Regions from separate parts of the Janthinobacterium sp. PSRC1-1 genome, predicted to be linked through region 2. Evidence: predicted binding sites of a transcription regulator. Region 2 holds the regulator's gene; each other region holds the start of a gene.

Region 1 (7,039 bases), on a different contig from region 2:
CGCCACTTAGAGCCAGCGCCTGCTTGGTAAACGCCAGGCCCTTGGTCGGCGCGCTGGCAAAATGCACGGCCAGCTTGCGCGTTTCTTCCGCCAGTTCGGCGTCGTCCACGCATTTCCAGATCAAACCCCAGTCCTCGGCCTTTTCCGCCGTCAGCTTTTCACCGAGCATGGCCAGGCCCATGGCGCGCGCCGAACCGATCAGGCGCGGCAGGAAGAAGGTACCGCCCGTGTCCGGGATCAAGCCCAGCTTGCAGAACACTTCGACGAAACTGGCCGACTTGCCGGCGATGACGATGTCGCAGGCCAGCGCCAGATTGGCGCCCGCGCCGGCGGCCACGCCATTGACGGCGCAGATCACGGGCATAGCCAAGGCTTTCAAGGCCAGCACCAGCGGCGCATAGTTCTTTTCCACCGACTCGCCCAGGTCCACGCCCTGCGAGCCCGGTTCCACGGCGCGGTCGGACAGATCCTGGCCCGCGCAAAAGCCGCGCCCCGCGCCCGTCAGCACGAACACGCGCACGGTGCTGTCGGCGTTCACTTTCGCAAGCGCGTCGCGCACTTCCTCGTGCATGGCTTGCGTAAAACTATTGAGCTTGTCGGGACGGTTCAGGGTCAGCGTGGCGATGCCCTGCTCGATGGTGAAGAGGATGTTTTGGTAGCTCATGGCGTCTCGTTTTTTTAATGGATACGGCAGGGCAGCTGCCCTGCGCCGGCATTATTCTGCCTGGTCGAAGTCGACCACGACCTTGTCGGTCAGCGGGAAACTCTGGCAGCTGAGGACGAAGCCGCGCGCCACTTCGTAGTCTTCCAGCGCGTAGTTGACGTCCATTTCGACCTTGCCGTCGAGGATCTTGCAGCGGCAGGTCGAGCACACGCCACCCTTGCACGAGTAGCGCATGTCCAGCCCAGCGCGCAGGCCCGCGTCGAGGATCGATTCCTTGTCCTTGTCCATCGTGAAGGTGGTGTGGTTGCCATCCATGATGACGGTCACTTCCGTTTCCTGCACGGCGCCCGCGTCGAACTGCGCGCGCGGCTTATGAAGGTTTTTCGGGATGCTGGCGGCGAACAGTTCGATCTTGATGTTCTGCTTCGGCATGCCGGCCGCCTGCAGGGCGGCGGAGACGCCCAGCATCATGTCTTCCGGGCCGCAGATGAAGGCGTTGTCGTAGTCTTCCACGCGGATCCAGTGCTGCAGGAATTGCTCGCATTTTTCCTGCGTGATGCGGCCGTTGAACAGTTCAATATCCTGCTGCTCGCGGCTCATCACGTACACCAGGTTCAAACGCTCCAGGTACACGTCCTTCAAGTCCGTCAATTCTTCCTTGAAGATGACGGACGACGAGGCGCGGTTGCCGTAGAACACAGTGAAACGGCTCAGGGGTTCCGCCAGCAGGGTCGTCTTGATGATGGAGAGGATGGGCGTGATGCCGCTGCCGGCCGCGAACGCCAGGTAGTGCTTGCGGTTGACGCTGTCGAGCGGCACGTTGAAGTGGCCCATGGGCGGCATCACCTCGATGGTGGTGCCGGCTTTCAGGGTGTCGTTCGCCCAGGTGGAAAAAGCGCCGCCCGGCGTGCGCTTGATGGCCACGCGCAGGGTGCCATCCTGCACCGCCGAACAGATGGAATACGAGCGGCGCACGTCTTCCGCATTGATATTGGCGCGCAGGGTCAGGTGCTGGCCCTGCTGGAAGCGGAACTGCTGCCGCAGTTCGGCCGGCACGTCGAACGTGACGGCGATGGTGTCGCGCGTTTCATTGCGCACGTTCGCCACGCACAGCGGATAAAATTTACTCATGCTTCATCTCCAGTTTCTTCGGAACGTGTGCCTGATTTTTTTAGTGGCACTTGAAGTAATCAAACGGTTCGCGGCAAGCCAGGCATTTGTACAGGGCCTTGCACGGCGTGGAGCCAAACTGGCTGGTCAGCTGCGTATGCGTGGAACCGCAATTCGGGCAGATCACGTCCAGCTTTGGCATCGCTTGGCGTTTTACTCCACCCTTCAAGCCGCTGATGTCGATCACCTGCTGCTGCGGCGGGGCGATGCCATAGCCTTTCAGCTTGGCCTTGCCCGCCTCGCTCATCCAGTCCGTGGTCCAGGCGGGCGCCAGCTGGTTCACCAGCGTCACCTTGGCCACGCCATGGCTGCGCAAGGCCTCCGTAACGGCATCGGCGATCACCTGCATGGCCGGGCAGCCCGAATAGGTGGGCGTGATCGTCACGATGCACTCTTCGCTGCTGACCACATCGACGGCGCGCACGATGCCCAGGTCCACCACCGAAATGACGGGGATTTCCGGGTCCGGCACGTCGCCCAGCCAGGCCCAGACCTGGGCCGCGTCCAGCGCTGCCGTGGGCGTGTTCATTACCACTCCGCCCCGGGATAGGCGCGCTGCAGGAACTGCATCTCGGCCAGGATGAATCCCAGGTGTTCCGTGTGCGTGCCCTGCTTGCCGCCCTTTTGCATCCAGGCGTCGGGCGCCGGCATGCTCAAGGTGGCTTCGGCAAAGATCTCGGCCACGTGTTCGAGGAACGCCTGGCGCAACACGTCCGATGGCGGCGCGATGCCGGCGGCAACCATGGCCTGGTCGACGGCGTCGTACTTGAACATCTCGCCCGTGTACATCCACAGCTTGTCGGCCGCCGCCTGCGTCTTGGCATGGCTGTCCGCCATGCCGTCGCCGAGACGCACGATCAGGTCACCGCTGCGGCGCAGATGATAGGTGACTTCCTTGATCGATTTCTGTGCCACTTCGACGATGCGTGGATCGCTGCATTTCGCCAGTTCCAGCAGCTGGAAGTAGTGCCAGGTGTCGAAGAAGAACTGGCGCATCATGGTGTCGGCGTAATTGCCGTTCGGCTGCTCCAGCAGCAGGCAATTCTTGAAGTCGTGGGCGTCGCGCAGGAAGGCGATGTCGTCCTCGTCGCGGCCCGCATTTTCCAGTTCGGCCGCATAGCTGAACCACAAACGCGTCTGGCCCAGGAGGTCGAGCGCCACGTTGGTCAGCGCCATGTCTTCTTCCAGCGCGGGCCCCTTGCCGCACAGCTGTGACAGCTGCTGGCTCAGGATCAGGGCGTTGTCACCCAGGCGCAAAAGGTAATTGACCTTGTTCTCCATTGCAGGCGCTCCCATCACAGGTTCTTGACTTCTTCCGGCATCGGGAAGAAGGTGGGATGGCGGTACACCTTGCTGTTCGACGGCTCGAACAGGGCGCCCTTGTCGCCGGGGCTGCTGGCGACGATATCGGCCGCGCGTACCACCCAGATGCTCACGCCTTCATTGCGGCGCGTGTAGACGTCGCGCGCATGGTTGACCGCCATGGTGGCGTCGGAGGCGTGCAGGCTGCCCACATGCTTGTGCGCCAGGCCGTGCTGGCTGCGGATGAAAACTTCCCACAATGGCCATTCTTTGCTCATGTTGCTCTCCCCTATCTGTCTTATGTAATTACGCTGCTGCTTTGTTAGCGGCTTGCTTGTCTGCATACGCGAGCAAGGCATCGCGGAACCACTCGCCGTCTTCATACGCTTTCACCCGCGTTTGCAGGCGCTCGCGGTTGCACGGACCATTGCCCTTCAACACATTGTTGAACTCGGACCAGTCGATCTCGCCGAATTCATAATGGCCCGTTTCCGCATTGAACTTCAGGTCGGGATCGGGCACGGTCAGGCCCAGGTACTCGATTTGCGGCACGGTCTGGTCAACCATGCGCTGGCGCAATTCGTCATTCGAGAACAGCTTGATGCGCCATTGCGCCGACTGTGCGCTGTTGACGGAGGCGGCATCGGACGGACCGAACATCATCAAGGACGGCCACCACCAGCGGTTCAGCGCATCCTGCGCCATGGCTTTCTGTTCTGGCGTGCCCTTGCACAGCGACATCATGATGTCGTAACCCTGGCGTGCATGGAATGATTCTTCCTTGCAGACGCGGATCATGGCGCGCGCATACGGGCCATACGAGCAACGGCACAGCGGGATCTGGTTGATGATGGCCGAGCCGTCAACCAGCCAGCCGATGGCGCCCATGTCGGCCCACGACAGCGTGGGATAGTTAAAGATGCTGGAATACTTGGCTTTGCCCGAGTGCAAGGCAGCGAGCAGATCGTCGCGCGACACGCCCAGGGTTTCGGCGGCGCTGTACAGGTACAGGCCGTGACCGGCTTCGTCCTGGATCTTCGCCAGCAGAATGGACTTGCGTTTCAAGGTCGGTGCGCGCGTGACCCAGTTACCTTCGGGCAATTGACCGACGATTTCCGAATGCGCATGCTGCGAAATCTGGCGGATCAAGGTCTTGCGGTAAGCATCCGGCATCCAGTCCTTGGCCTCGATCTTGATGCCTTCGTCGATGCGCGCCTGAAAAGCGCGCTCTTCCTGGCCCATGTCGTCGATGGAGCGGACGTTCTTGAGGCCGGTTTCAACCATTTGTGCGTACATGATCTGTCTCCCATGTCTTTGATTTTGCGCAGCAACGCGGTGCGATGAACAGATAATACGATACAAAAAACGATTTGCATACACTTGATGTGAGTCATTTTAAAAATTCGTATCTTGTGCAGCTTTTTTGTGCGTATGATATTGCATATGAGAAAACACTACGAAGCGCCACCCGCGCTTCCGGCAAATTATTGACGCGCTACCCGCGCAGCCAAGTAAACTGCTGCTTTTATTGAATCGACCGCAACACGGCCAGACCGGAACCACATGAAGAACACCCGCTGCACGGCATGGATAGCCGATTTCCTGGAAAGCGACCCACCGCGCTCAAAGTCCCTGGTGATGACGATTTTCGGTGACGCCATCGTGCCGCGTGGCGGCGCCATCTGGCTGGGCAGCCTGATCGAACTGCTGGCGCCGTTTGGCGTGAATGACCGCCTGCTGCGCACCAGCGTGTTCCGCCTGGCGCAGGAGGGCTGGCTCAGCTCGCAACGCGACGGCCGCCGCAGCGCCTATACCATACGCCCGGAGGCGCTGGCCCGCTTCGAGCGCGCATATCGCCGCATCTATGCGCCACTGGTCGTGCACTGGGATGGCAGCTGGACCCTGGTGATCGGGCCGGCCGGCAGCATCGGCGCCGCCGAGCGGGGAGCGCTGCGCAAGGAATTATTGTGGGCTGGCTATGGATTGATCTCTCCCGGCATCTTTGGCCATCCGGCCAGCAATGCGGAGGCGCTGGAAGACATCCTCGTGCGCAACGAGGTACAAGGCAAGTTGTATGTCTGCCACACTACAGAGTTGCCGGATGTCAGCACACGCCCGCTGCGCGACATGGTGGGCGAATGCTGGGACTTGTCGGAAGTGATGGCTGGCTACGAAAAATTCATCGCCAGCTTCCAGCCGCTGCTGACCTTGCTGCAAGAAGCGCCCGTGTTCGATGCCGAGCAAGCCTTCGTCATCCGCTCGCTGCTGACGCACGCCTACCGCCGCGTGCAGTTGCACGACCCGCAACTGCCCGTCGAACTGCTGCCCGAACCGTGGCCCGGCACGCAGGCGTATGCACTGGCGCGCGACCTGTACCGCATCACCCATGCGGCGGCCGAGGAACATATCCTGGCCACCCTGCGGCGCGAGGATGAGCAGGCGGCTTCTGTCGAGCCGTGGTTCTACGAACGTTTTGGCGGCCTGACTAATTGAACGTCTGAAAAATGTTCAGGGCCAGGCGCGTGGCCGCAGGCAGTACGACTAGTACGCCAAGGCAACGCAACGCCGCCATGGACATTTTCTCAGACGTTCACTGCTTCGCCACCACCTGCTTCGCCCCAGCCAGCAAATCCTGCCCCAGCTTTTCCAGCGCATTGGCCTGCACCAGCATGGTGTCGAGGATGGCGACGTTGAAGGTGAACTCTGCCGGCGTCGTATAGCCGGGGAAACGTATGATGCGCAGCAATTCCTGCAAGGTGGTGCCCTTGCCCAGGTGCGCCAGGGCGTCGCTGAGGGCGCTGATTTTCTTTTCCAGGTCGCGTATGTGCTTGCCGTTGTCGTCCATGATGCTCTCCCCATGTTGGAGCTATCACGTTAGCAAAGCACGTCCCGCGTCGTTTGCGCCAGCACAAAGGCGCGGCTAAAACGGGTATCATCGCGCCATTGCACACGATGCAAAACCCATATGTTTTTATCAGGAACACTCATGACCATTAAAATCAGCCAGCAATTCGACGCCGGCGCGATCGAGGTGCTGCGCGCCGACGATGCCCACTCCATCGAGCTGAACATCCGCAAGGATTCCCACGCCGACATCACGCAGTGGTTTTATTTCCGCCTGCAAGGCGCGCAAGGCGAGGCGTGCACAATCCGCTTCATGAATGCAGGCAAGTCGGCCTACCCGGACGGCTGGAAAGACTACCAGGCCGTCGCCAGCTATGACCGCGAAACCTGGTTCCGCGTGCCAACCAGCTTCGACGGCACGGTGATGACCATCGCACACACCCCCGAGGAAGAAAGCGTGTACTACGCCTACTTCGAGCCGTACCCATGGGATCGCCACCTGGCCCTGATCGACAGCGCGCAAGCGTCGCCGCTGGTGCGCCTGATCGACCTGGGCAGCACGGTGGAAGGGCGCGACATGAATCTGCTGGTCGTCGGTGACGCCGATGCCGAGAAGAAAGTCTGGGTCATCGCGCGCCAGCATCCCGGTGAAACGATGGCGGAATGGTTTGTCGAGGGCATGCTCGACGCCTTGCTGGATCAGGCCAACCCGTTTGCCCGCCAGTGCCTGCAAGACGCCGTTTTCTATGTGGTACCGAACATGAACCCGGACGGTTCCGTTCATGGCAACCTGCGCACCAACGCGGCCGGCGCCAACCTGAACCGCGAATGGATGACGCCGACGATGGAACGCAGCCCGGAAGTATTCCTGGTGAAACAGAAAATGCATGAAATCGGCTGCGACCTGTTCCTCGACGTGCATGGCGACGAAGGTCTGCCTTACGTGTTCGTCGCCGGCAGCGATGCGCTGGAAAATTTCACGCCAGCACAAAAAGCCGAGCAAGACCGCTTCATCGCCGACTTCAAGGTGGCCAGCCCCGACTTCCAGGATGAGCACGG
Region 2 (7,039 bases):
CCAGGTGACGGCGATTTTCAAGGCGTCCAGCGTGATTCTCGGTGTGCCGGCGTAAATTGCGTAGGTCGGATTAGCGGCGGCACGCCGCGTAATCCGACAATATTGTTGGCGTATCATGTCGGATTACGCGCAAGCGCTAATCCGACCTACTCTTTTAATCTTTCAGCCTCGACAACCAATTCGCCGCCGCCGCCAGCGCCTGCTCGAGCTCCTGCGCCGTGCGCGCCAGCAGGCTTGGTACCTCGTCCAGGCGGCCCGCGTCGATGGCTTCCTCGGTGGCGAAGGCGGCGCGGATCAGGCGTTTCGTGCCCAGGGTGCCGACGGAGCCGCGCACGCCGTGCAGGATGCGCGCCACGTCGCTGTGGTGGCCCGCCTGCAACGCCGTTTCGGCGTCGCGCACGGGCGTCATGCCCTTGTTCAGCGCGTCTTCGACCATGCGCCGCAGCACGCCGCGGCCTTTCGCATCGCGGCCCATCACGCGCATCAGCGGCGCCATGGAAAACACTTCCTCATCGGCAACCGTCACCGGCTCGGCCGTCTGCACTGGCGGGCGCTTCGGCAGGTGGCGCAGGATGACTGCCATCATCTCTTCCACCACCACGGGCTTGGCGATGAAATCGCTGATGCCGGCCGTCATGCAGCGCTCGCGTTCGGACGCCAGCACCCCGGCCGTCATGGCGATCACGGGCAAGTTCAAGCGCAGTTCCGTGCGGATGACATGGGTGGCGCTGAAGCCGTCCATGACGGGCATTTGCATGTCCATCAGCACGATGTCGTAGCGCAGCGCTTCCGTGCGCAGCCGCTCCACCGCTTGCAAACCGTCGCCCACCACGTCCAGGGTGGCGCCCATGTGTTCGAGGATACCGCGCGCCACGGCCTGGTTCAAATGATTGTCTTCCACCAGCAGGAAATGCACGCCGGCCAGTTCCGTGCCCAGCGGCTGGTGCAGCATGCGCTGCTCGCCGCCGTCGTTCTTGGCGATCAGCGCCTGGTGCAGGGCATCGAACAGGCTCGAACCTGTGATCGGCTTCATCAGCACGACATCGGCCTCGGCCGCGCTGGAAATTTCCTCCAGGTGGTTGCGCGCGAAGGCGTTGACCATCACGACGATGGGCTGGCGCTGGCCGGCAGCTGCCTGGCGGATGGCCTTGGCCGTGGCCAGGCCGTCCATGACGGGCATGTGCCAGTCGGCCAGCACCACGTCGTACGGTTGCTGCTGCGCCAGGCGTTCGCGGTACAGTTCGATGGCGGCAAAGCCGGAGTCCACTTCGTCGGCCAGCCAGCCCCAGGCCTCGATCAGCTTGACGATCAGTTCGCGCGTGGTGCGGTTGTCGTCGGCCACCAGCAGGCGCAGCTGCCCCAGGGCCGGCGTGCGCCGTGTTTCGGGCGGTTGCGCCAGCATCTCGAACGGCACGCTGAACCAGAAGCGGCTGCCCTTGCCTTCGCTGCTGGCCACGGCGATATCGCCGCCCATCATGTGGATCAGCTGCTTGCTGATGGCCAGGCCCAGGCCCGTGCCGCCGAAGCGCCGTGTAATGCTCTGGTCGCCCTGGGAAAAGGCGGCGAACAGCTGCTGTTGCTGCAGTTCCGTCATGCCGATGCCCGTGTCGCGCACTTCGAAGCGTAGCCAGGCGCGGTCTTGTTGGCTTTCGGCCAGGCTGACGGCCACCACCACTTCGCCGCTCTCGGTAAATTTGATGGCGTTGCCGGCCAGGTTGACGAGGATTTGCTGCAGGCGCTGCGCGTCGCCCACCAGGCGCCGCGGCACGTCGGGCTCGACGGCGATGGCCAGTTCCAGCTCCTTTTCACCCGCATTCATGGTCATCGTCGTGGCCAGCGTGTTCATGACCTCGTCGAGGTCGAATTCGACGGGCGACAATTCCATGCGGCGCGCTTCGATCTTCGAATAGTCGAGCACGTCGTTGAGGATGCCCAGCAGCGACTGGCCCGCCACGCGCACCATGGTCAGATACTTGCGCTGTTCCGTATCGAGCCTGGTATTGCCCAATAAGTACACCATGCCCAGCACGGCATTGAGGGGCGTGCGGATTTCATGGCTCATGTTGGCCACGAAATCGCTCTTCGCGCGGTTGGCCGCCTCGGCCCGGTCGCGCTCCTGTTCCAGCTCCGCCGCGCGCGCTTCGAGTTCCTGCTGCAGGCGGTCGCGTTCGCTCATCAGGCCGTTGAACGTTTCCGTCAGTTCGCCGATCTCGTCGCGCTGCCGCACCGGCACGGGCGTGAAACGGCTGCCGCTGGTGCGCATGGCTTGCAGCGTGTCGCGCAGGCGCACCAGCGGCGACAGCAGGCGCACGGTGACCCAGCCCAGAATAAACGCGGCCAGCAGCGAAGCGAGGATGCTCCATAGCACCAGCCGGTACAGCACGCCATCGAACGGTTCGAAGGCATCGTCGAGGGGCAGCGAGGCGGCCAGCAGCCAGTTTACCGATTTCAGGCGTTTGAAGCTGTTGACGGCCGTGATGCCGCGGCTGTTGGTGCTGACCATGCTGCCTTCGCCATCTTGCTTCAGCAACTCGGTGGTGGTCAGGTTGGCGTTCGGCAGGCGCGGCTGCAGCAGCCGGTCGGTATCGGGGTGCAGCACGTAGCGCGGCACGGCGCCGCGCGTGAGGATGAAGTAATAGCCGCTCTTGCCGATCTTTTCCGAGCGCAGGCGCCCCAGCAGGTTGTCCTTGTACAGGCGCAGCACCCCGATCACGACGCCGGCCACCTGGCCATCGGCGGTGAGCACGGGCGCGGCCATCTGCACGATGGGCATGCCGCTCGACTTGCCCAGCATCGGTTCGGTGATCATGGGCTGGCGCGTGCGCAGCACGGTCTGGAAATACTCGCGCTCGGCGACGTTGATGCCGGCGCGCCCCGCCACTTCCGGCATGTCGGCCACGATGACGCCCTGCGCGTCGAGCACCAGCACGTCGTCGAACAGTACCAGCATCGAGCGGCGCGCATAGTATTCGCGCAGCTGGGCGGGCCGGGCGATCAATTCCGGCGGCTGCTGCCTGGCCGTCAGGGTGACGATCTGCAGCAGCATGCCCAGCTTGTCGTCGAGTTCGGCAGCGGTGCGGGTGATCAGGGCAGACTGCTGGCTCAGCAGTACTCGGGTGAAGTCGGCGCGCATGTGCTGCACCTGTATCATGGTGACCAGCGCGATCATGGCGATCGAGGTCAGGCTGGTGACCAGCGCGACTTTTGCTTTGATGCCGAGAGGCTTCATGATTTCCTTTTCAGTACCGTGCGGCACAGGCGGCAGATAATGCTGTCAGGAATTTTCCTATCAATACATTAACTTTGCAAGCGGTGCCGCGCAAATGGCCCGCCCCGCATGGGCTTTTGACGATGTTGCCATATAATCAAAGTCAGAACGTCGTTTATTCGGCCGAAATGCGGTGAAATTGGCACACGGCAACCCTGTATGCAGTAAACTTGTTATTGCATTTTCTAAAAGGTACCGACATGACTGAAGCGCTACTCACTCCCACCATGCCCACAGTGACCGTGGAAGCGTTGCGTGCGCGATGCTCGACCTGCAGCATGCATCAATTGTGCCTGCCGATGGGCCTCGATGTGGGCGACATGGACAGGCTGGACCAGATCATCGGCCGCCGTCGCAAGATCGTGCGCGGCGCCTCGCTGTTCCGTATCGGCGACTCGTTCCAGAACCTGTACGCGATCCGCCTGGGGCACTTCAAGACGTACCAGATCAATCCGGGCGGTGAAGAGCAGGTGACGGGTTTCCAGATGGCTGGCGAACTGCTGGGCATGGACGCCATCAGCGCCGATCGCCACCACTGTAATGCGGTGGCGCTGGAAGACAGCGAAGTGTGTGAAATTCCTTTTTCCAGCCTGGAACAATTGCTGGGCAATATGCCGACCCTGCTGCGCCATTTCCACCGCATGATGAGCCAGGAAATCACGCGCGAGCAAAGCGTCATGCTGTTGCTGGGCAATATGCAGGCGACCCAGCGTTTTGCCGCCTTTATCGTCAACCTGGCCTCGCGCTATGAAGCGCGTGGCTATTCGGCCAGCAAATTTCAGCTGCGCATGTCGCGCGAGGAAATCGGCAATTACCTGGGACTGACCATCGAGAGCGTCAGCCGTTTATTGTCGAAATTCAAGAAGGAAGGCTGGCTGCGCGTGTCCAACCGCGAGATCGAGATCTTGCAGCCCGCCAAGTTGAAAGCCATCACGGCCGGCACGGACGTCTGCAAGTAAGTCTTACAGTTCCTCATCGGCGTGCAGCGCGATACTGCGCTGCAGCGGCCAAGTCCAGATGCCGGACAGGCGCCACTCGCGTTTGTCGTTTTCCACCAGTACTTGCCAGCGGCTGCGCTCGAGCATCGGCAGCGCGACGGAAAAATTGCCGGCCGCATCGGGCTGCACCAGCAGCTTGATATCCTTTTCCGGCAGGGTCGCATGCGCCAGATGCAGCTGCAACGGACCCTGGTAGGCCTTGCCGAAGCTGTGCACGGAGCCACTCAGGCGCGCTGACGCCACATCATAGGACAGGCTGGTATCCATCGCCAGGTCGCTGGCGATCGTGTCGCGCTTCAAATCCTGGTTGATCGCCTTGCCCTGCTTGTAATAGTCGCCCACCACCAGCGCATCGGGCTGCGTAAACGCGATATAGCCCATGAAGCTGCCGACGACAACCGACAGGCCGGGACCGATCATCAGCAGCCAAGGCCAGCGATGCTTGTACCACGGTGCAACGGGGGCTTGCAGCTTGAGACTGTCGGACATGATATTTCTCCTGTTTAATCAGCCAGTCCCCGCATGGGGACCGGCCTTCCTGCAACTTCGTGGCGGCGGCGAGGGCACCCGGTCCCCGTCCGCCTTTCCTTGTTAACGTGGCACGATGAAGACCGCGCTTTCACGCACATGCAGCGACGGGTCGTCCAGCGAGTGCAATTCGATCGCAATCTTGTTCGACCCCTTTTCTCCCACGCCGTGCGGTACGCGCAGGCGGATCGGCCAGCCCAGCGTTTCCGTCGGCTGCAAGGTCACCTCTTCGCGTGTCAGCAAGGTCAGGCCCGGCAAGCCGGAAGCGCTGATTTTAAAATGCTGGGTTTGCTCCGAGGTGTTCATGATCTGCAAGCGGTACACGTTTTCGATCATGCCGTCTTCCACTTCGCGTCCCATCGAACCGCGGTCGCGGATCACGTCCATTTTCAGGGGCGTGCGCAGCGCCAGCGACGTACACACGGCGATGATGATCAGGGCCAGGATGGAAGTGTAGATCAGCACGCGCGGGCGCATGGCGCGCTGGCGGATCTGCTTCGAATTGAAGTTGTTTTCCATCGCATGGTCGGTACTGTAGCGTACCAGTCCCCGCGGCCGGTCGACCTTGTCCATCACGGTATTGCAGGCATCGACGCAGGCGGCGCAGCCGATGCATTCATACTGCAGGCCGTTGCGGATATCGATGCCGGTCGGACACACCTGCACGCACAGAGTGCAGTCGATGCAGTCGCCCAGCTTGTCGTTGTTGCCGGCCTTCTTGCTGATGGCGCCACGCGGTTCGCCGCGCTTGGCATCGTAGGTGATGATCAGGGTGTCCTGGTCGAACATGGCGCTCTGGAAGCGCGCGTAGGGGCACATGTATTTGCACACCTGTTCGCGCAGCCAGCCCGCGTTGCCGTAGGTTGCCAGGCTGTAGAACAAGACCCAGAACCATTCCCAGGGACCGAAGTTCAGGGTGGTCACCGACTGCGCCAGTTCCTTGATCGGCGTGAAGTAGCCGACAAAGGTAAAGCCCGTCCACAGGGCGATGGCGCCCCATGCCAGGTGCTTGGCCGTTTTCTTGACGGCCTTGCGCACGGACGGTCCCTGCTTGTCGAGGGCCATGCGCGCGCTGCGCGTGCCCTCGATGCGGCGTTCGACCCACAGGAAGATTTCCGTGTATACCGTTTGCGGGCAAGAGAACCCGCACCACACCCGCCCGGCGATGGCCGTGACGAGAAACAACAAATACGCACAGATGATCAGCAGGGCCGCCAGATAGATGAAATCCTGGGGCCACAGCACGACGCCGAAAATGTAGAACTTGCGCGTGGTCAAATCGAACAGCAGGGCTTGCCTGCCATTCCAGGTCAACCACGGCAAGCCGTAGAACGCCAGCTGGGTAAGCCATACGCATACCCATCGCCAGGTAGCGTAGCGTCCTTTGGCCTCGCGAGGGTAGATCTGCTCGCGGGCCGCATACATCTTGATGACTTGAGGTTCCATTACATCATTTCACGGGCGTCTGGGGATTCGACAGGCTCCAGACATACGCCGACAGCACGTGGACCTTGGACTCGCCGAGGAAATCGCTGAAGGCCGGCATGGTGTTGCTGCGTCCCTTGCGTACGGTTTCCATGATGGTATCAGCACTGCCGCCGTACAGCCAGATCTTGTCCGTCAGGTTAGGTGAACCGAGCATCTGATTGCCTTTCGCATCGGCACCGTGACAGGCCATGCAGGCGCCGAACTTGGCTTTGCCCAGCACGGATTTGACGGGGTCCGAGGTGGAACCGGACAGGCTCAGCACATAATGGGCCACGTTCTCGACATCCTTTTCGGAGCCCAGGGCGGCGCCCATCGGTGGCATCTGCCCATTGCGGCCATGCATGATGGTGGTCTTGATGATGTCGGGTTCACCGCCATACAGCCAGTCCTTGTCGGTCAGGTTGGGGAAGCCCTTGTTGCCGCGTGCATCCGAACCGTGGCATTGCGCGCAGTAGGTCAGGAACAAACGCTGGCCGATGGCATGCGCTTGCGGATCGGCGGCCACCGTCTTCAAGTCCTGGCTCAGGTACTTGTTGAACAGGGGACCGTAGTCGGCTTCCGCCTTCTTCAGCTCTTCCTCGTACTGGTCCGTCGATTTCCAGCCCAGACTGCCGGCATAGTTGCCCAGGCCCGGGTACAGGAACAGATACGCCAGGGCGAAGACGATGGTGATGTAGAACAACCACATCCACCAGCGCGGCATCGGCGTATTGAGTTCCTTCAAGTCCTCGTCCCAGACGTGGCCCGTGGTGCCGTC
Region 3 (7,039 bases), on a different contig from region 2:
GCCGCTGGCAAGCGGCGCTGGCCTTGCTGCTGCTGGCACTGGCCCTGCACGCGGCATGTACCACCTTTTCACGGGGCCTGTACGCGGCCCTGGCGGCGGCGGTGCTGCTGGCCTTGCGCACAGCCCCCGGCGCGGCGCAGCGCCCGACGGGCCGGCGACCCGTACGGAAACCCTGGCCGCTGCTGCTGCTGGCCGGCCTGGGCACCGTCCTGCTCGTGACCATGTTCAGCGTGGCCGGCTACCGGGGCTTGCTCGCCGCCGTCATCCTGCTCACGGCCAGCTTCGTGCTGGCGGCGCAGCCCTTGCCGTGGCGCCTGGCGCCGGCCAGCCTGCTGTGTGCGCTGTGCCTGCAGGGGCTGCTGGCCAGCTGGTGGCCGGAAGGGGCCGGCCAGCCGGCTGCCGGCTGGCTGAAAGGCCCGTATTTCCTGTTCCTGCTGGCCGCCGTGCTGCTGGCGGGCGCGCTGCTGCCCGGCACCCTGTGGCCGGGCGGCGCTGCCGGCATAGGCCCTGCCAGGCTGGTCCTGGCGATGATGGCGTGGACCATGCTGGCGTGCAATCTCGTCTGGATAGGCTGGCACTGGGCCGGTGCTCCCGCCCTGGCGCCGGCCGGGCTGGTCGTGTTGCTGGCCATGCTGATGCTGTGCAATGGACGCTTGCGCGCGCCGCTATGGCGGCTGGACCGGGCCAGCCTGAGCATCGCGGGCGCGGCCGGCATCCTGCTGCTGCTGGCCATCCCCGTCTCGGCCAGCTATTACGCCACCGAACGTTTCGCCACCACGGCCTTCGACCTGCAAGGCCGCTTGCGCCATTGGCGGCAAGTGCTGGCCATGCAGCCGTCCGACTGGGGCGATCAGCTGTTCGGCATGGGCATGGGCAGCTTTCCCGCCACATATTACTGGCACAATCCCGGGCGCGAGGTGCCGGCCAGCATCGCCTATGCACAAGAAGAGGGTGCGCCTGGCAATGCCGGCAACACGTTTGTCCGCCTGGCCAGTCCCGGCTACAGCGCCGGCTATGGCGAACTGCTGCGGCTGCTGCAACGCCTGCCGCTGCAGCCGGCCACGCACTACACGCTGGCGCTGGACGCGCGCCGAAGCGGTCCCATGCCCGTGCTGCTGGTGCGCCTGTGCCAGAGACAATTGCTGTACGCACAAGGTTGCGTGCCTATCCCCCTGCGCCTGCAGCCGCCCCCGCCTGGCAATCCCGTGCCGGCCTGGCAGCACTATGAAGTGCCGTTCGACAGCAAATGGCTGGGCGCTGGCGCCTGGCTGCTGCGCCCGCCCGTGCAGCTGGAACTGGCGGCCAGCGGCACGGCCACCTCGTCCGTGATCGACGTGGACAATCTGAGCCTGCGCGCACCGGGCGGCGAGGAATTGATCGCCAACGGACGCTTTACGCAGGCCAACAATTACTGGTTTTTCAGCAGCGACCACCATCACTTGCCGTGGCATATCAAGAGCCTGGCGCTGCATGTGCTGGTGGAAACGGGCTGGTGCGGGGCACTTTCCCTGCTGGCCCTGCTTTCCCTGGCCGGCCTGCGCCTGCTGCGCCAGGCCACGGGGGGTAACCCGTGCGCGCTGGCCTGCGCCGCCGCCCTGCTGGGTTTTCTCGTCGTCGGCCTGTTCGACAGCCTGCTCGACGTGCCGCGTATCGCCCTGCTGTGCTATCTGATGCTGCTGTGCGCATTGCTGCAGCCCCCGCAACCTCCTCCCCCTGAAAGTGCGCCGCCATGAAAGCCCTGCCGTTGAGATTCTCCTCTGCCCTGCTGTCCGGCCTGATCCTGGCTGTGGCCAGCGCGCCTTGCCGTGCCGACCAGGCGCTGGCGCAAGTCATTGCGCGCGTGAAGCCGTCCATCGTCGGCGTGGGCAGCCTGCAAGCGACGCGCACGCCGCCGATGAATTTCCTCGGCACGGGTTTCGTGGCAGGCGACGGCTTGAGCGTGCTCACCTGCGCCCATGTGATTCAAAAACTGCTCGATGCCAATCCCAACGAAGTGATCGGCATACTCACGGGCCAGGGCGAGGCGGCGCAATTTCGCCCCGCCAAAATCCAGGCGCTGGACACGGAGCACGACCTGGCCTTGCTGCGCCTGGCGGGCGCGCCCCTGCCGGCCCTGACGCTGGGCGACGCGGGCACGGTGCGCGAAGGCCAGGCCATGGCCTTTACCGGGTTCCCGCTGGGCACCTTGCTGGGCTTGCACCACGTGACGCACCGCGCCACCGTATCGTCGCTGACGCCGGTGGTCAGGCCCAGCGCAACGGCGCAGCGCCTCGACACCCGGCGCCTGGCGCAACTGCAAAAAGCGCCGTACACGGTATTCCAGCTGGACGCGACGGCGTATCCGGGCAGCAGTGGCAGCCCCCTGTTCGATCCCGAGACCGGTCTCGTCTACGGCATCGTCAACATGGTGTATGTGAAGGGACTGAAAGAGGCGGCCATCACCGCGCCCAGCGGCATCACCTACGCGATTCCGGGCAGCCACATGCAGGCGATCTTGCTGAAAAATAAATGAGTCAGTTGCGCCCCTGCCTGAGCCGGTCGGTGATGCCTGGTTCATCCCATGTCGGAAAAAAAAAGGGGTAAAACGATCGTTCACCCCCATGCTGCTCCATCATGCCGCCGTACTTGCGGATCTGGGCCCCCATGTAGTCGAGGTCCAGGCGCAGCAAGACGGCCGGCGCCCCCACGCGCGTGCACTCTCGCTCGCCGCCAAAATCCTTGAAACCCAGCATGCGCTTGTAAAACACCACATGGCGTGGATTGACTTCGATCACGTAATCCGTAAAGCCGTGAATATTGTGGGCATAAATATAAGAAATGTGAATCAGTGCCGCAAACACGCGCTTGCTCACGCCCTTGTCGATGGCCAGGCGCGACGGTTCGCACAGGCGCCGGCCCTCCGCCCGCAGCACGTCGAGCTTGTCGCGGAAATTTTCATCGGCGGGCAAGCCCGTCTCGTCATTGTCCAGACACAGGGTCATGGTGCCGACGGTGGCGCCTGCCGTTTCCGCAAACAGCGTGATTTTATTCAGCGCATGCGCGATGCCGGGATCGACGGCATAGCCGCGCCAGCCGTACATCTTGCGGATCAGCAAACTGGCCGCCTCGCGCCGGCCACGCGAATTGGCCATGCGGATATGAAAGCGCTGCAGGTCGAGCTCGTGCTCCATGGCCGGGTCGATCTGGCCCTCGCCCACCACCAGGTCACTGAACGTACCGGGCGTGTCGAAGGAAATAATAGGTTCATCTTCAAAGCTCATCTTGTCCTCACGTTCATCGGCAGCCGTCGAGACGGACTGAAGCCAATGCCTTGTGACAAGATAAAAAGCAGAGAAGTTCCCGCGTCAGGCAAAAAAAACAGAAGAAAGTGCTATTCCATAGCAAAATTGCATGCTGAAATTTGCCAAAAAGTACAAAAAAGCAAATATAAATGCTGTTTTGATATTGCTGAGATCCCTTCTAAAAAAAGCTCTCCGGTATCAACAGCACATCGCCCGGCCGCATCATGACATTCGCGGAAATATCGCCACTCTTGAGCAAGTCGTCCAGGCGCACGCGCAGCTGCTGCTGGCTGCCGTCGCGCATGCGGATGATGCTGGCCTTGTTGCCGGCGGCAAAGTCCGTGATGCCGCCCACGGCGATAAGCACGTCCATCAGCGACATGCCGAGGCGATACGGCAGCGCCTGCGGCTTGGCCGCCTCGCCGATGACCCGGATCTGCTCGCCATACGGGCCCGAGAAATTGGTGACGATGACCGTCACCACCGGTTGCTGGATGAACTTGCCCAAGGCTTGCTCGATATCGCGCGCCAGCTGGGTCGAAGTCTTGCCGCTGGCGGCCAAATCCTCCACCAGCGGCGTGGTGATCTTGCCATCGGGCCGCACGGCCACCGTCAGCGACACTTCCGGATTGCGCCAGACGATGATGTTGACGGAGTCGCCCGGGCCGATCAGGTAGTCGTGCATGGGGGCGCTGTCGTCGGCGGGCGCCAGCGGATAGCGTGTGCGGCAGCCCCCCAGCAAGCTGGCGCTACAGGCCAGGAGCAGCGTGTGGCAGACAAAAGCACGGCGAAACGGATTCATGCGGGGCCTCTTCGAGTCGATGGTGCGTCCATGGCAGGCCCCGCAGAACCAGCCTGGGCCGCGAACTTCCTATGATTATTAAAACCCGGCAAGTGAACCTTGAGGCGTATCAAGAAGCAATCATCTTGGGAAATCTTGCTTCCCAGGCGCCCTATACTTTGCTTACTCAACAGGCAAGCATTTCTTGCAAGACGCCGTTGTCCGCGCCGCCCAGCCATCGACCGTGCAGCACCGTCACCTGAAGGAAGCGACATGGAGCAATTGATACAGCAACTGCTTTCCAGCCTGAAAGGCATCTGGAAGTACCGCTGGCATGCGGTGCTGGTGGCGTGGCTGGTGGCGATCGTCGGCTTCATCAAGGTCATTACCCTACCCGACGACTTCCAGACGTCGGCGCGCGTGTTTGTCGATACGCAAACCATCCTCAAGCCGCTGTTGGCCGGCATGACCAGCGTGCCGAACACGGAACAGCAGGTGGCCATCATGAGCCGCACCCTGCTCAGCCGCCCGAACGTGGAGCGCGTCATGCGCATGGTCGACCTCGACCTCGATTCGAGGACCGTGCGCGAACACGAAGCCCGGCTCGATGAGCTGATGAGCCGCATCAAGATCACCGGCACCAGCGCCTACGATATCTACACCATCAGCTACAGCGGGCGCGACCCGAAACTGGTGCGCGACGTGGTGCAAAGCCTGCTGACCATCTTTGTCGAAGGCAGTTTCCAGGGGAAAAAGGGCGATTCGCAGAAAGCCGTGCAATTCATCGACGAGCAGATCAAGAATTACGAGGACAAGCTGAGCGCGGCGGAAAACCTGGTGAAGGAATTCAAGATCCGCAACAACCTGCTGCTGCCGCGCCAGGGCATCGACTATGGCAGCCAGCTGCTGATGTCATCCGATAGCCTGAACAATGCCAAGCTGGAACTGGTCGAGGCGGAACAGGCGCGCAAGGCCATCCTGAGCCAGATCGAAGGCGACGAACCCGTGCTCGACCTGGAGCCGAACGCTTCGGCCATCACGAACCCGGAACTCGACGAGCGCATCGCCTCGCTCAACAAGAATCTGGACAGCCTGCGCATGCAATTTACGGAATTGCATCCCGACATCATCGCCTCGAAGCGCCTCATTGCCCAACTGGAAGAGCGCAAGATCGAGGAAAGCAAGCTGAAAACGGCGTCCGGCGACCCGGGCAAGAACTACAGCCCCATGCTGCAGCAGTTGAAGGTGGCGCTGACGGACGCGGATGCCAAGGTGGCCGCCATCCGCGCCCGCGTGCAGGAATACAACGCGCGCAATGAGCGCCTGCTGGCGCAAAGCAATGCCGTGCCCGAGGTGGAATCGCAGCTGGCACAACTGAACCGCGACTACATCATCAACAAGGAAAACTATGAAAAGCTGATCGGCCGGCGCGAAGCGGCCAAGCTGTCGGGCGAACTCAGCTCCACCACCGAGATGATGGCCTTCAAGATCATCGACCCGCCCACGGTGCAATATGCGCCCGTCGGCCCGAACCGTCCGCTGCTGTTTTCCGCGGCGCTGGGCGCGGCCCTGGTGGCCGGCATCGCCACGGCACTGCTGATCAGCCAGGTGCGCCCCACCTTCCTCAGCCCGGCCGAACTGCGCGATGCCACGGGCTTGAATGTGCTGGGCACGGTATCGATGAACTGGACGCCGCTGCAGCAGGTGCGCCGCCGCCGCGCCCGCTATGCCTTTGCCGGCTGTCTGGGCAGCCTGTTCCTGCTGTACGGCGGGGTCATGACGGCCGCGCTGCTGAAATTCTAGAACCACCAAGGGAGCGACGATGAGCAGCAAGGACAACGGCAAGCAGGAACCCACGATCCTGGGCGTGGCCGAGGCCAGCGTGGCTTATGGTCCAGATGTTGCGGAGGGTGCGGATGGCGCGGATGGCGCGGCGGCGGCCGCCCCCCGGTACCGTCCGCTGAACCTGGCCCGGCTGGCGCAGCAAGGCATGCTCACGCAGGAAGGCGGACGCAGTTCGGTGGCCGAAGATTTTCGCATCATCAAGCGCCCGCTGCTGCGCCAGGCGCGCGCCAGCGGCGCCGAGGCCATCCGCCACGGCAACCTGATCGTCGTCACCAGCGCCATGCCCGGCGAAGGCAAGACGTATTGCGCCATCAACCTGGCCATGAGCATCGCCATGGAAATGGATATCACGGTGCTGCTGGTCGATGCCGACGTGGCGCGTCCGTCCGTGCTGAAAGTGCTGGGCCTGCCGCCCGAGCCTGGACTGATGGACGTGCTGCTCGACCCGCAGTTGGCCATGGGGGACGTGATCCTGAAAACCAACGTGGCCAACCTGCGCATCCTGCCCGCCGGGCGCAGCAACAAGCACGCGACGGAACTGCTGGCCAGCCGGGCCATGAGCCGCCTGCTGGCGGAAATTGCCAGCCGCTACAGCGACCGCGTCGTCGTCTTCGATTCGCCGCCCTTGCTCATTACCAGCGAAGCCCACGCGCTGGTCGGGCAGATGGGCCAAGTGGTGATGGTGGTCGAGGCGGAAACGACGACGCAGCACGCCGTCAAGGAAGCGCTGCGCCAGATCGAAGCGTGCGAACACATTCATCTGATCTACAACAAGACCAAATCGTTCCCCGGCAGCGACTACTACGGCTATGGCTATTACGACTAGCCGCCGGGTTCCGCTGCCGCTGCTGCCGTTCCTGTCCCTGCTGCTGCCCCTGCCGGCCTGTGCTGTCGACTGGCTGGTGAAACCGTCGCTGCGCCTGCGCGAAAGCTACACGGACAATGCCCTGCGCGCGCCGCCCGGCAAGACGCAAGCGGACTTCATCACGGAAATCGCGCCCGCCATCGCCCTCATCGGCACGGGCCCGCGCCTGCGCGTGGACCTCGATTACAGCTGGCACAAATTCCTCTCGGGGCAGCGCGGCAATAGCGACAACCACGACTTGCACGCCGCGGCCGACGCCGAGCTGGT

What was found. Region 2 encodes FNR, which switches genes on or off when oxygen is low (the NO sensors DNR and NnrR bind a similar motif). Its sites were predicted from a motif close to TTGATNNNNATCAA; they were not measured.
Region 1: paaA (1,2-phenylacetyl-CoA epoxidase subunit PaaA) is a predicted target of FNR. The motif match lies at 4,517-4,530, and genes of this name have one in related genera.
Region 3: ACP7DW_RS04995 (XrtA system polysaccharide chain length determinant) is a predicted target of FNR. The motif match lies at 4,183-4,196, and genes of this name have one in related genera.

Annotation. Positions count from the first base shown of each region.
Region 1 covers NZ_JAFCWK010000001.1:391,765-398,803, reverse strand. The annotation lists gene paaG (2-(1,2-epoxy-1,2-dihydrophenyl)acetyl-CoA isomerase PaaG) at 1-664, opposite strand, end outside; gene paaE (1,2-phenylacetyl-CoA epoxidase subunit PaaE) at 716-1,795, opposite strand; gene paaD (1,2-phenylacetyl-CoA epoxidase subunit PaaD) at 1,836-2,363, opposite strand; gene paaC (1,2-phenylacetyl-CoA epoxidase subunit PaaC) at 2,363-3,115, opposite strand; gene paaB (1,2-phenylacetyl-CoA epoxidase subunit PaaB) at 3,130-3,414, opposite strand; gene paaA (1,2-phenylacetyl-CoA epoxidase subunit PaaA) at 3,443-4,432, opposite strand; gene paaX (phenylacetic acid degradation operon negative regulatory protein PaaX) at 4,700-5,629, shown strand; gene ACP7DW_RS01805 (hypothetical protein) at 5,727-5,981, opposite strand; gene ACP7DW_RS01800 (M14 family metallopeptidase) at 6,123-7,039, shown strand, end outside.
Region 2 covers NZ_JAFCWK010000019.1:27,194-34,232, reverse strand. The annotation lists gene ACP7DW_RS26980 (TOBE domain-containing protein) at 1-55, shown strand, start outside; gene ACP7DW_RS26975 (response regulator) at 155-3,229, opposite strand; gene fnr (fumarate/nitrate reduction transcriptional regulator Fnr) at 3,469-4,227, shown strand; gene ACP7DW_RS26965 (FixH family protein) at 4,231-4,755, opposite strand; gene ccoG (cytochrome c oxidase accessory protein CcoG) at 4,858-6,240, opposite strand; gene ccoP (cytochrome-c oxidase, cbb3-type subunit III) at 6,245-7,039, opposite strand, start outside.
Region 3 covers NZ_JAFCWK010000002.1:306,006-313,044, forward strand. The annotation lists gene ACP7DW_RS04975 (hypothetical protein) at 1-1,733, shown strand, start outside; gene ACP7DW_RS04980 (S1 family peptidase) at 1,745-2,512, shown strand; gene ACP7DW_RS04985 (N-acyl amino acid synthase FeeM domain-containing protein) at 2,514-3,260, opposite strand; gene ACP7DW_RS04990 (XrtA/PEP-CTERM system exopolysaccharide export protein) at 3,460-4,083, opposite strand; gene ACP7DW_RS04995 (XrtA system polysaccharide chain length determinant) at 4,336-5,865, shown strand; gene ACP7DW_RS05000 (XrtA-associated tyrosine autokinase) at 5,885-6,733, shown strand; gene ACP7DW_RS05005 (TIGR03016 family PEP-CTERM system-associated outer membrane protein) at 6,717-7,039, shown strand, end outside.